DNA from 2 places in the Pseudomonas sp. TH08 genome. Region 2 is predicted to be linked to the other one. Evidence: riboswitches for the same ligand, from Rfam matches in the RefSeq annotation. Region 2 holds a riboswitch; the other holds the start of a gene.

Region 1 (6,092 bases), on a different contig from region 2:
GCATCAGTCTGGCCGATGCCGAACGGCAGGTACAACTCGATGCGCCCCTTGTCCTTATTGACCGAATAGGTGACTTCGCCGCGCTGTAATTTGGCCATATTGGCGGTCTGTTCGGCATCAAGAATGTCGCTGACTTTCTCGCCGAATTTGCTCGGGTCTTTGGTGTAGGCAACGATCCGGCCATTGCCGCCGATCAGGGCCATTTGCCCGGCGCCGCTGTAGAGTTTCTGGTTCGCGCTTAGGAGCATTTCCTGAATGAAGTTCACCGACAGGTCGGCGCCGACGATGCCCTGGAACGTGCCATTGAGCATGATCGGTTCGATAAACGAGGCGAGCATGACGATCTTGTCACCGACCTTGTACGGCGCCGGATCGATCACGCAGGCTTTCTTGCTCTCTTTTGAACACAAGTAGTACTCACTGGCGCGCACGCCCGTGGAAAGCACTTTTTGATCGTCGACATCCGCCAGTTTGTCCAGGCCCAAGGTGCCGTCGTCATTGCGGAACCACCACGGCAGAAAGCGCCCGTTGGCGGCATCGATGCCGACCACGCTGGTGCCGACGTAGGCGGCGTCATTGTGATCAAGTGCGTTTTTTTCCCAGCCGATGTAGGTGCCGAGAATCTTCGGATTCTTCTCGACGTTCTCTTTGATCAGGCTGATCAGTTGTTCGCGGCTGACATTGAGGCGCGGCTGGCCATCGGTGCCCGGCGTACCGAGCAGAGCGTTGACCCGCACCAGTCCGCCGGCAATCAGCAGCGGCGCCTCGAGTTCGCGCTGGATCTGGCTGACCTGGGTTTGTGCCAGCGATGTCAGGCGCTGCTCGATGACTTGTTCGAACTGCGCCTGAGTGCGCTGCTGCACCATCTCCTGCGTGCGGGCGCCGGCAAACAGCGCGTAAAGCACCAGTGCGGCCACCACGCTAAGGACGATGGCGCCGGCGAGGGCGGCAACGGAAAACTGGATCGACTTGAACTTCATGGGAGCTCCGCACGCGAGAGGACGTCTGCGGTGATGTATCGGCAGCAAGCATTGGGCCATGAGTGCGAACAATTGCCATTGAACGCCGATGTCGCAAATGGATCAGTGTGCGACGCAGTTGCAGAGGGCCTGGCGCTCGGTATGAATCTTTTACGACAGCAGCGGTGGGACGCGTCTGAAAGTCGCTGCAATACGTCCGTTGTATCTGGCGTCGATACAATTACCCGCCTAGGATACGCGGCAGGTTTTCAGGGAGCTTTTGAATGAACAAGACATTGGTTGTAAGTGCACTGAGCGCAGCGCTGTTGCTGGCCGGTTGTCAGTCGGTCAACACCACCAGCGGCGGCGCCGTCGGTGTCGAGCGCAAGCAGTACATGTTCAGCATGCTGTCCTCGCAAGAGGTCGACCAGATGTATGCCCAGTCGTATCAGAAGACCGTTGGCGAAGCGTCCGGCAAAGGCGTGCTCGACAAAACCAGCGCCGATGCCAAACGTATTCAGGTGATCGCCGATCGGTTGATCGCCCAGGCGCCGACATTCCGGCCGGACTCCGCGCAATGGAAATGGGAAGTCAATCTGATCAAGAGCGATGAGCTCAATGCCAACTGTGGTCCTGGCGGCAAGATCATCGTTTACACCGGTCTGCTCGACAAACTGCAACTGACCGACGATGAAGCGGCCGCAGTGATGGGGCATGAAATTGCCCACGCTTTACGCGAACACGGTCGTGAAGCGATGTCCAAGGCTTACGGTATCGAGATGGCCAAGCAGGGCGCGGGTGCGTTGCTCGGTCTGGGGCAGGACAGTCTGGCGCTGGCCGACACCGTGGCCAACTACGGCATGACCTTGCCCAACAGTCGTACCAATGAAAATGAAGCTGACCTGATCGGTCTCGAACTCGCCGCCCGCGCCGGCTACAACCCTAATGCGGCGATTACGCTGTGGGAAAAGATGAGCAAGGCCAGTGAAGGTGCTCCGCCGGAGTTCCTCAGTACGCACCCGTCTTCCAGTAGCCGCACTTCTGCGTTGCAGGCGGCGATTCCGAAGGTCATGCCGCTGTACGAAAAAGCCCCGAAGTCCTAAGAGTCGAAGGACACAACGATTCTTCAGGTTGGGAGGGCTGTTGTGGCGAGGGGATTTATCCCCGATGGGCTGCGAAGCAGCCCCAAAATCTGCAAATGCGCTATGTCTGACACTCTGAGGCAGCAGGTTTGGGGGCGCTTCGCGCCCCATCGGGGATAAATCCCCTCACCACAGGTTTTGGGTAGTTCAGTAGACGGGGGTTAAACCCAGCCACTGCTCTGCATGGCCTTGTACACCGCGACAATTGCCAGAATCATGAACGCCGAAGCCGCGAGGCGACGGATCAAGGTCAGTGGCAATTTGTCTGCAGCAAAATTACCCGCCAATACCACCGGCACGTTGGCAATCAACATGCCCGCCGTGGTGCCGAGAATCACCAGCCACAGATCCGGATATTGCGCCGCGAGCATCACTGTGGCGACCTGCGTCTTGTCACCCATTTCGGCGAGGAAGAACGCAATCAGCGTGGTCAGGAACGGCCCGAACTTGCGCGCGGTGCTGGTTTCATCGTCGTCCATTTTGTCCGGCACCAGCGTCCACAACGCGGTGGCGGTGAAGCTGGCGGCGAGGATCCAGTGCAGCGTCGCATTCGAGAAGAAGCTGCCGAACCAGGCGCCTACCGCACCGGCTGCTGCGTGGTTGGCCAGGGTCGCGGCGACAATACCGGCAATGATCGGCCAGGGTTTGCGGAAGCGAGCGGCGAGAATCAGCGCGAGCAGTTGCGTCTTGTCGCCGATTTCGGCCAAGGCAACGATTGCGGTGGGAACGAGTAACGAGTCCAGCATCAGGATTTCCTAAGGGGCGGGTCGACACGGCTATGACACGTACAGCCTTCCCGCCCCGGGTAAGGTGTGCGTGTCATAGGTCTTGTCAAACCCTGCGATCCGTCTGGTGCGGACGCTTGGGTCGCATACGCCATGATCTGAGGATCAAGTATGTTGACGTATGCCGGACGAGCTTGGCGCTCGTGGGAGACTACTCCCCTAGGACGGAGCGGATTCTGCCTTCGCAAAACCGATACGGCAAGCCTCTTTTTGAAAAGAGTTTTCAGCCGCGCTTGGCTCGGTAAATGCGGAAACCATTGCCCTCGGCCTTGATTGCACACACACCCAGATGCTCTTCGATCAGCGGTTGATACTTGAGGAAACTGTTCGCGACCAAGCGCAGTTCGCCGCCGTTTTTCAGATGTTTGGCTGCTTTTCGCAGCAAGTTCTCGGTGGCGAAATAATCGGTGTGCACCCCGACATGGAACGGCGGATTGCTCAGAATCGCGTTCAAACCCATCGGCGCAGCGTCGATGCCGTCACCGGTCAGCACTTCGGCTTCCAGACCGTTGGCGGCCAATGTCAGACGGCTGCTGGCGGCAGCAAATGCATCGACGTCGAGCAAAGTCACCTGATTGTGCGGATAGCGACGTTTGACCGCCGCGCCCAACACACCTGCACCACAACCGAAGTCGAGCAGATGGCCACTCGGCAGTTTGTCCAGATGCTCCAGCAGCAGAGCGCTGCCGCGATCCAGGCGACCGTGGCTGAACACGCCCGGCAGGCTGATGACTTTCAACGGGCCTTCAGCCAGTGGCAGTTCATAGGTCTGCGCCAGGCTTTCCAGGGATTTCGCTTCAGGGGCGTTGGCCACGGTCACTTGCCAGAGTTGGCAGTGACGTGCGCTGTCGAGTTTGCGCGGTTTGCCGAACGGGTTGAGCTGTTTCGACGCACCTTCGATACCGCTGCGCTTCTCGCCGACCAGAAACACCTCGCGCCCGGCCAGACGCGAAGCCACGGCGTTGAGGATGTAATCGGTCAGATCCTTGGACTTGGGCAGGAACACCACAGCGCTGTCGAACTCACGCTCCGGGACATTCACGCCGAAATGGCTACGGCCTTCGAAGCGGGCGTCCAGTGCGGCTTGGTCGCCGGCATGCCAGCACCAGCCGAACGCGTTGGGCAGGCGCCCGAGCAAATCGTCGGCGGGCAAACCGGCCAGCAATAACGAACCTTGAAACAACTCGGGCTGACGAAGCAGTACTTCACTGCGCGGATCCATAACTGCTCCTCAAAAAAAAGTGCCGCAGTTTATCAACTGACGACACGCAGCGCCTTACCGCTGAAGAACGCTTGAGCGTTTTCGGTCAATTGGCCAACGATGCGCTGGCGCGCCTCGCGGCTGCCCCAGGCGTTATGCGGGGTGACAATGAGGCGCGGGATGTCCGCCGCCAGCAATGGATTGCCCTGAGTCGGGGGCTCGACGCTGAGCACATCGGTCGCCGCGCCGCCGAGATGACCGGCGCGCAAGGCATCGGCCAGCGCCTGTTCGTCGATCAGCCCGCCGCGGGCGGTGTTGACCACGAATGCGCCGGGCTTCATCGACGCCAACTCGCGGGCACCGATAAAGTGGCGAGTGTGTTCGTTGAGCGGGCAGTGCAGGGTGAGCGCGTCGATCTGCGGCAACAATGCATCCAGCGGCAGACGATCCGGGCGAGCAGGGCGCCCCGGAATTTGTCCGAGCAGTACGCGCATGCCGAACGCTTCGGCCAGCCGCGCCACGGCACCACCGAGTTCGCCGTGGCCGAGCAGACCGAGGGTTTTGCCTTCGAGCTCGACAATCGGGTAGTCGAGCAGACAGAACTGTTTGGCTTGCTGCCAGCGACCTTCACCGACGGCTTTCTGATAGTCGGCCAGTCGCGTGGCGAGGTTGAGCAGCAACATGATCGTGTGTTGGGCCACCGACGGCGTGCCATAACCCTGGCAGTTGCACACGGTAATGCCGTGGGCGCGGGCGGCTGCCAGATCAACGTTGTTGGTGCCGGTGGCGGTGATCAGGATCAGTTTCAGATCCGGGTTGGCGGCCATGGCGGCGGCGTCGATGTGGATCTTGTTGGTGATTGCCACGGTGGCGCCTTGCAGGCGTTCGCTGACTTGCTCGGGCAGGGTCTGGGCGAACAGTTGCAGGTCGCTGAAGCAGACGCGCAATGGACTGAGGTCGAGGTCGCCGAGGTCCAGCGAAGGGTGATCAAGGAAAACGGCGCGGCGCGTGTTCGTCATCAACTGTACCTTTTAGGCTTTGAGCGTAGGGCGTAATCTGCCGAGCCTACCAGATGAAACAAAACGTTACGCAGCCCCCGCAGTACCCTGTGGCGAGGGGATTTATCCCCGTTGGGTTGCAAAGCAGCCCTAAAACACCGCGTTGTAACAGTTGGACCGCATTGGCTGGACTTGCGACTGCTACGCAGCCGAACGGGGATAAATCCCCTCGCCACAAGGCACTGCGTTTCCTGCAGATTTTTTTTTGACCAAGCTGCCCCAGAGGAGCCCCCATGTACTGGACCGAGTTCTTGACCGTTGCACTGATCCACTTACTGGCCGTCGCCAGCCCCGGCCCGGACTTTGCCGTGGTGGTGCGTGAAAGCGTGACCCACGGTCGTCGCGCCGGTACCTGGACGGCACTCGGTGTCGGCACGGCGATTTTCCTCCACGTCGGTTATTCGCTGCTCGGTATCGGCCTGATCGTGTCGCAATCGATTGTGCTGTTCAACGCCCTGAAATGGGCCGCGGCGGCTTACCTGCTGTACATCGGCTTCAAGGCCTTGCGTGCGCAACCGGCGAAAGCGGTCACCGATGATCTGCACAAAGAGGTCGGTGAGCGCACAGCGCGCGGCGCGTTCACGTCGGGTTTCGTGACCAATGGCTTGAACCCGAAAGCCACGCTGTTCTTCCTGTCACTGTTCACCGTGGTGATCAACCCGCACACGCCGCTGTCGGTGCAGGCCGGTTACGGGGTTTATCTGGCGGTCGCCACCGCGTTCTGGTTCTGCCTGGTGGCGATGCTGTTCAGCCAGCAACGTGTGCGCGCCGGTTTCGCCCGCATGGGCCACTGGTTCGACCGCACCATGGGCGCTGTGCTGATCGCCATCGGCGTGAAACTCGCCTTCACCGAGATGCACTGATCCTGCTATGAAGGAGCTGCCGAAGGCTGCGATCTTTTGATCTTGTTTTTAAGGACCAAGATCAAAAGATCGCAGCCTTCGGCA
Region 2 (6,092 bases):
GCAGCGGTTTCATGCACCTGTAACGGCCAATCGGCTCCCCACAGGGCATCGACCTCCTCCATGGCCCAACCGCTCAGCCCCACAGTCAGCAACGCCAGCAACATCACAATCATCACCAGCGCGCCAATCGGTGAGTGGCCGAGGCGGTGCTCTGGCCGTCCGGCGAGCAGTGACCGTGCATGTGCCAGCAATCGGCTCGGCGTCGGCCAGAAGTCCGACCAACGCGCGCTGCGCGGCCCTGTGAAACCCCACATCGTGCGCACCAGTAGCCAGCCCATGGCGTAGTAACCGAGCCAGACATGCCAGTCGTCACCGGCTTCGTTGAAAAAATAATTGGCAACGAAAACCCCCGCGATGGACAGATGAAACAGTCGCACCACGGGGTCCCACAGGCGCACGGACGCGCTCGGCATCAGCCCTTGATCTCGGTTTTCACCGCTTTACCGCTGACCGGATCGTGGTAGATCTCGACCTTGCGCTTGTCCTTGTCGAAACCGTAGATCTCATAGCAGTTGCCGTCAGTGACCTTGAACTTGCTGATCTCGTAACCCTGGGCTTTCAGTTGTTCCTGAAAGGCTTTCTGGTCTTGCCATTGTGAGCGCTCGGCGGTGGTGCATTGCGGACCGGCGACGGCCAGCGGGCTGGCAACGATGAGGGACAACAGCAGCAGTTTGCGCATGGAAACACTCTCGCTAGTTGAGGAAGGCCCCACTGTGCAAAAGCAACCTTAGCGAAAGCTTAGTTGGCAACGAGTGGTTACATCTTTCCCGTCGGGCGGGCTGCCACGGCGGCCTGCGCAGCGGCATCATGCCGCCGATCAAACCCCTTATTTCCTCTAGAGAACTTCCATGCGCCTGCTTCTGGTCGAAGATGATCGTGCCCTCGGACAAGGCATCCGCGTTGCGCTGAGCAGCGAAGGTTATGCCCTCGACTGGTTGCAGGACGGGGTCAGTGCCTTGCATGCGTTGCGCACGGAAAGCTTTGATCTGCTGCTGCTCGATCTTGGCCTGCCACGCCTCGACGGTCTGGCGCTGTTGCAGCAATTGCGCGGCGAGCAACATGACTTGCCGGTGCTGATTCTCACCGCCCGCGACGGCACTGCCGAGCGCATCGCGGGGCTTGATGCCGGCGCCGACGATTACCTGATCAAGCCCTTCGATGTCGATGAGCTGAAGGCACGCATCCGCGCCTTGCTGCGACGCAGTCAGGGTCGCGCGCAACCGGTGCTGGAGCATGCGGGGGTGAGCCTCGATCCGGTCAGCCAGCAAGTGACCTGGCAAGGCAGTGATGTGGTGGTGACGCCGATGGAGTATCAGTTGCTCCATCAGTTGATGGCGCGCCCCGGCAAAGTGGTGACCCGCGAACGCTTGTCCCGGGCGTTGTATGGCTGGCAGGAGCGGGTCGAAAGCAACACCCTTGAAGTGCTGATTCACAACTTGCGCAAAAAACTCTCGGGCGAGTTGATCCGCACCGTGCGCGGCGTCGGCTACGTGCTGGAGCTCAAGCCATGAACTCGATACGGACACGGATTCTGCTGCCGGTGCTGATGCTGGTGTTGCTGGGCGATGTGCTGATCAGTTGGCTGGTGCTGCGCGACAGCCACCATGAAATCGAAGAGGTTTACGACGCGCAATTGGCGCAAAGCGCGCGCCTGCTGCAGGGCGTGCTGGCGCAACGTGCGCCCGGCGACGACGACTGGCAGCGGCTTCATCAGGCCTTCGACCAGGCGATGAGCCGGGTGGGCGATGGCGAGGCAGCGCATCCCTATGAGACCCGTCTGACGTTTCAGGTCTGGCGCAGCGACGGCCAACTGCTGATGCGCTCCGCCGAAGCGCCGGAGCTTGCGGCGCCGCCGACCACCGTGGGCTCTCACGATATTCTCGAGAACGGTCGCGACTGGTGTGCCTTTCTGCTCAAGGATCCGCAACAGGGACTACTGATCTGGGTCGGTGAGCGTGACGACATTCGTCAGGATCTGATTCAACGCATCGTTGGCCATACGTTGTGGCCGAGTCTGATCGGGGTGCCGGCGCTCGCTGTACTGATCTGGCTGACCATCGGATGGGGCCTGCAACCGCTGCGCGCGATGGCGCAATCGATCCGTGGACGCACTACCGAAACGCTCAAGCCACTCAACCTCAGCCCCCTGCCCCACGACCTCGAACCGATGCAGACGGCGCTCAATCGACTTTTGCAGCAGATCGACAATTTGCTCGCGCGGGAACGGCGCTTCATCGCCGACGCGGCCCATGAATTGCGCACGCCGCTGGCGATTCTGCGCATCCATGCGCAAAACGCGCAGCTGGCCAGTACCGCGCAACAGCGCGACGAAGCCCTGGAGTTTCTGCTCAGCGCGGTAGATCGCGCCACACGCATTGCCAGCCAGTTGCTGACCATGGCGCGTATTGAACCGCGCCTGGCCAACCCACAGCGAAGCCCGGTGGAACTGACCGCACTGGTGCGTGAAGAACTCGCTGAGCTGGCGCCGCTGGCCATGGCAAAAGACATCGAACTGATCCTCGACAGCGATCACCACTGCCCGGTCGAAACCGACCCGGTGGCACTGGCCATCGCCCTGCAGAACCTGGTGACCAACGCACTGAACTTCGCCCCGCCCGGCAGCGAAGTGCGCGTTCAGGTGCAGCCGCAAAGTGATGGCTCGGTGTACATCAGCGTCGAGGATGCCGGCCCGGGCATCAACGAGACTGATTACGCGCGACTGTTCGAACGTTTCTACAGCCAGGGCCACGCCAATGGCGCCGGATTGGGCCTGGCGATTGTGCAAATGATCGTCAGCAAGATCGGCAGCACCCTGCAGCTGTACAACCGGCCGCAGGGCGGCTTGTGCGCTGAGCTGCGGATCAATCAGACCCTGCCAAACAATTAAGTCTTGCCTGTGGCGAGGGGATTTATCCCCGATGGGTCGCGAAGCGGCCCCTGATTTCAAAGCTGGGACTGCTGCGCAGTCCATCGGGGATAAATCCCCTCACCACAAAGAACCCTCATCGCCAGTGAAAATCAGGCCATAGCAATAATCTCTCACTGAGTTATTTTCTTGATTCGAAGTTTTTGACAAAATTTTCATGTTTGCCCGCATAAGATCCGCACCCTCGTTGGGGAGTAGCCTGTTTCCGAGCCTTTCGGAAGCGTTCGTATCAACATTCTCGGCAACATGCCGTGGTGCGAACACCTTTTGGTTGGTGAGACCGACGACACATCCATGCCTAAAGTCGGGCGTGTGGTTGTGTCGTTGACTCATAGCCCGACTGGAAGTACACCACCGTGAATCCCGTTTCCCTCATCTTCCTCGCGCTGGCCATGTCCACGGATGCGTTTGCAGCCGCCATCGGCAAAGGTTCCAGCCTGCACAAACCGCGCCTGACCGAAGCCCTGCGCACCGGTCTGATCTTCGGTGTGATCGAAGCCATCACCCCGATCATCGGCTGGTTGATCGGCCAGGCTGCTACTCGCTGGGTGTCCGAATGGGACCACTGGATCGCCTTCACCCTGCTGCTGATTCTCGGCTTGCACATGATTTACAACGGCCTCAAACACGAAGACGAAGCAGAGGAAAAACCCGGGCAACATTCCTTCCTGATCCTCGCGGTGACCGCGTTCGCCACGAGCATCGATGCGCTGGCGGTCGGTGTTGGCCTGGCGTTTGTCGACGTGAACATCTGGGTGGCAGCGGCCGCGATCGGTCTGGCAACCATGACCATGGTGACCATTGGCGTGATGCTCGGTCGGGTGCTGGGTGCGGTGGTCGGCAAACGCGCCGAAATCGTCGGTGGCGTGGTGCTGATGATTGTTGGTGCGACGATTTTGTATGAGCACCTGTCGGTTTGATCCGACGCTATTGATGAGCTCTCCTCATGGGTCTATGCAGCGCCAACTCTATTGTTGAGCGGATAGCCGCCCTATAAGGTGCTGCATTCACTAGAGGAGAGACGCCATGCCTACCCCGTCCGACGTTATTGTCGTCATCGGCGCCGGTTCGATCGGTCAGGCCATCGCTCGCAGAGTCAGCGTTGGCAAACACGTCGTAGTGGCGGACTTGAAGCAAGAAAATGCCGACGCCGCTGCCCGCGTCCTGCTCGATGCCGGGTTTGCCGTCACGACCGCTGTGGTCGACGTGGCTTCGCGCGAATCGATCGAGGCGCTGGTGCGCACCGCCACTGCACTGGGCCCAGTCACCGGGGTCATTCACGCCGCCGGTGTTTCACCTTCGCAAGCGCCCGTGGCAACCATTCTGCGCGTTGATCTGTATGGCACCGCCGTAGTCCTTGAGGCGTTTGGCAACGTGATTGCCCCGGGCGGCAGCGCGATCGTCATCGCCTCGCAATCCGGGCACCGTTTGCCGGCCTTGAGTGCCGAGCAAAACAAGGCGCTGGCGACGACTCCTGCGGACGATCTGTTGGCTCTGCCGATGCTTCAGGCCGATCAGATCACTGATCCCCTGCACGCCTATCAAATCTCCAAACGCGGCAATTCATTGCGCGTGATGGCCGAAGCGGTGCGCTGGGGCAAACGCGGTGCACGGGTCAACACGATCAGTCCGGGGATCATCTTCACGCCACTGGCGCGCGACGAATTGAATGGCCCCCGCGGTGCGGGTTACCGCCGCATGATCGAACTGAGCCCGGCCGGACGCGGTGGTACACCTGATGAAGTCGGTGCCGTTGGCGCGCTGCTCATGGGACCTGATGGTACGTTCATTACCGGCAGCGACTTCTTGATGGATGGCGGCGTTACCGCGGCCTATTGGTACGGTGATCTGGCGCCGCAATGATGCTCTCGTGAACCAGCGTCAAGGCGTTTCCGAGCGCTGCGCCGCTGGCGGTGTTGTCAAAAATGCACCAGGTGGTTGCGCCCGCCGCCACCGCGGTTTGCAAGGCTTGCGCCAGTGTTTGCAGAAAGGGCAAATCGTAGGCGCTGTGGTAAATGCGCGATGAGCCGTGCAGTCGCCAATACTTTGTGCCCTGCGAACCTCTCGGTGAAGCGTCATTGCTGATGCGTGAGGGTCGACCGCCGCCTGACTGACTTGATGCTTGATCAATAGCGGCTCGGCGTTGCCCCACGACTCATGCCGCGGTTCGAGTACCACTGGTCCGGCGAAACGCTGGCGCAATGCGCTGAAAAAACCTTCGGCAACGGCTGGGTCAAACGCCAGCGACGGCGGTAACTGCACCAGCAGGCAGCCCAGGCGATTACCTAATCCGCTGCACTGCCCAAGGTATTCGTCCAACGCCGCCTCACTGCCGGCAAGGCGCAGTTCGTGGGTGATGTGTTTGGGGATCTTCACTGAAAAAGCAAAACCGTCCGGCACCGAGTCTGCCCAACGTTCGTAGGTTTGGCGGCGATGCGGGCGATAGAACGAGCTGTTGATTTCGACGCTGTTGAATTGCGCGGCATAGCGCTGCAAATGCGTGCCCTCAGCCGGGAATGCCGGCCAATGCTCACGCGCAAGACTCCAGCCTGCACAACCAATGAAAATCAATTGCCTGCCTCCATTGCAATGTAGGCGCTGCCGCAGGCTGCGATCTTTCGATGTTGTTTTTCAAGATCAAAAGATCGCAGCCTGCGGCAGCTCCTACACGGTTGGCGAGAAACCTACGGGGTTATTTTTTGCCGGGCAGTACGGAGCTGAGCACTTGCTTGGCGGCCTGAACGATGATTCCGGCTTCGTCCGGATCACCTTTGAGCAAGGTCGTGGCGAATTTCTTCGCCTGCTCGAGCTTGATGTGCGGCGGCAGTGGCGGCACGTTCGGGTCGGTCTTGAATTCGATCAGCACTGGTACGTCCGACGCCAGAGCCTGCTCCCAGGCGCCGGCAACGTCTTCTTCGCGATCGACGAAAATACCTTTCAGGCCGATGGAAATCGCAAACAGGTGGTAAGGCACGTCCGGAATGCTCTGCGAAGCCTCGAATTTCGGATCGCCCTCCATCACACGTTGCTCCCACGTGACCTGATTGAGGTCTTCGTTGTTGAACACCGCACAGATCCATTTCGGGCTCGCCCACTGCCGCCAATATTTGGCCACGGTGATCAGCTCGGCCATGTTGTTCATCTGCATCGCGCCGTCGCCCACCAA

What was found. A riboswitch is a leader RNA that binds a small molecule or an ion and turns the genes downstream of it on or off. The one in region 2 is predicted to bind manganese.
Region 1: another riboswitch for manganese. It lies ahead of JFT91_RS00485 (TMEM165/GDT1 family protein); the one in region 2 lies ahead of mntP (manganese efflux pump MntP).

The regions. Positions count from the first base shown of each region.
Region 1 is NZ_JAEKEE010000001.1:100,507-106,598, reverse strand. Features, by position in the region: gene JFT91_RS00495 (methyl-accepting chemotaxis protein) at 1-980, opposite strand, end outside; gene JFT91_RS00490 (M48 family metallopeptidase) at 1,244-2,062, shown strand; gene JFT91_RS00485 (TMEM165/GDT1 family protein) at 2,263-2,847, opposite strand; yybP-ykoY riboswitch at 2,935-3,059, opposite strand; gene JFT91_RS00480 (methyltransferase) at 3,110-4,108, opposite strand; gene JFT91_RS00475 (2-hydroxyacid dehydrogenase) at 4,141-5,106, opposite strand; gene JFT91_RS00470 (LysE family translocator) at 5,379-6,008, shown strand.
Region 2 is NZ_JAEKEE010000004.1:603,257-609,348, forward strand. Features, by position in the region: gene JFT91_RS19785 (cytochrome b/b6 domain-containing protein) at 1-413, opposite strand, end outside; gene JFT91_RS19790 (PepSY domain-containing protein) at 413-679, opposite strand; gene JFT91_RS19795 (response regulator) at 849-1,511, shown strand; gene JFT91_RS19800 (ATP-binding protein) at 1,508-2,887, shown strand; yybP-ykoY riboswitch at 3,104-3,274, shown strand; gene mntP (manganese efflux pump MntP) at 3,283-3,846, shown strand; gene JFT91_RS19810 (SDR family oxidoreductase) at 3,953-4,789, shown strand; partial or broken gene JFT91_RS19815 (DUF72 domain-containing protein) at 4,749-5,497, opposite strand; gene JFT91_RS19820 (thiamine pyrophosphate-requiring protein) at 5,619-6,092, opposite strand, start outside.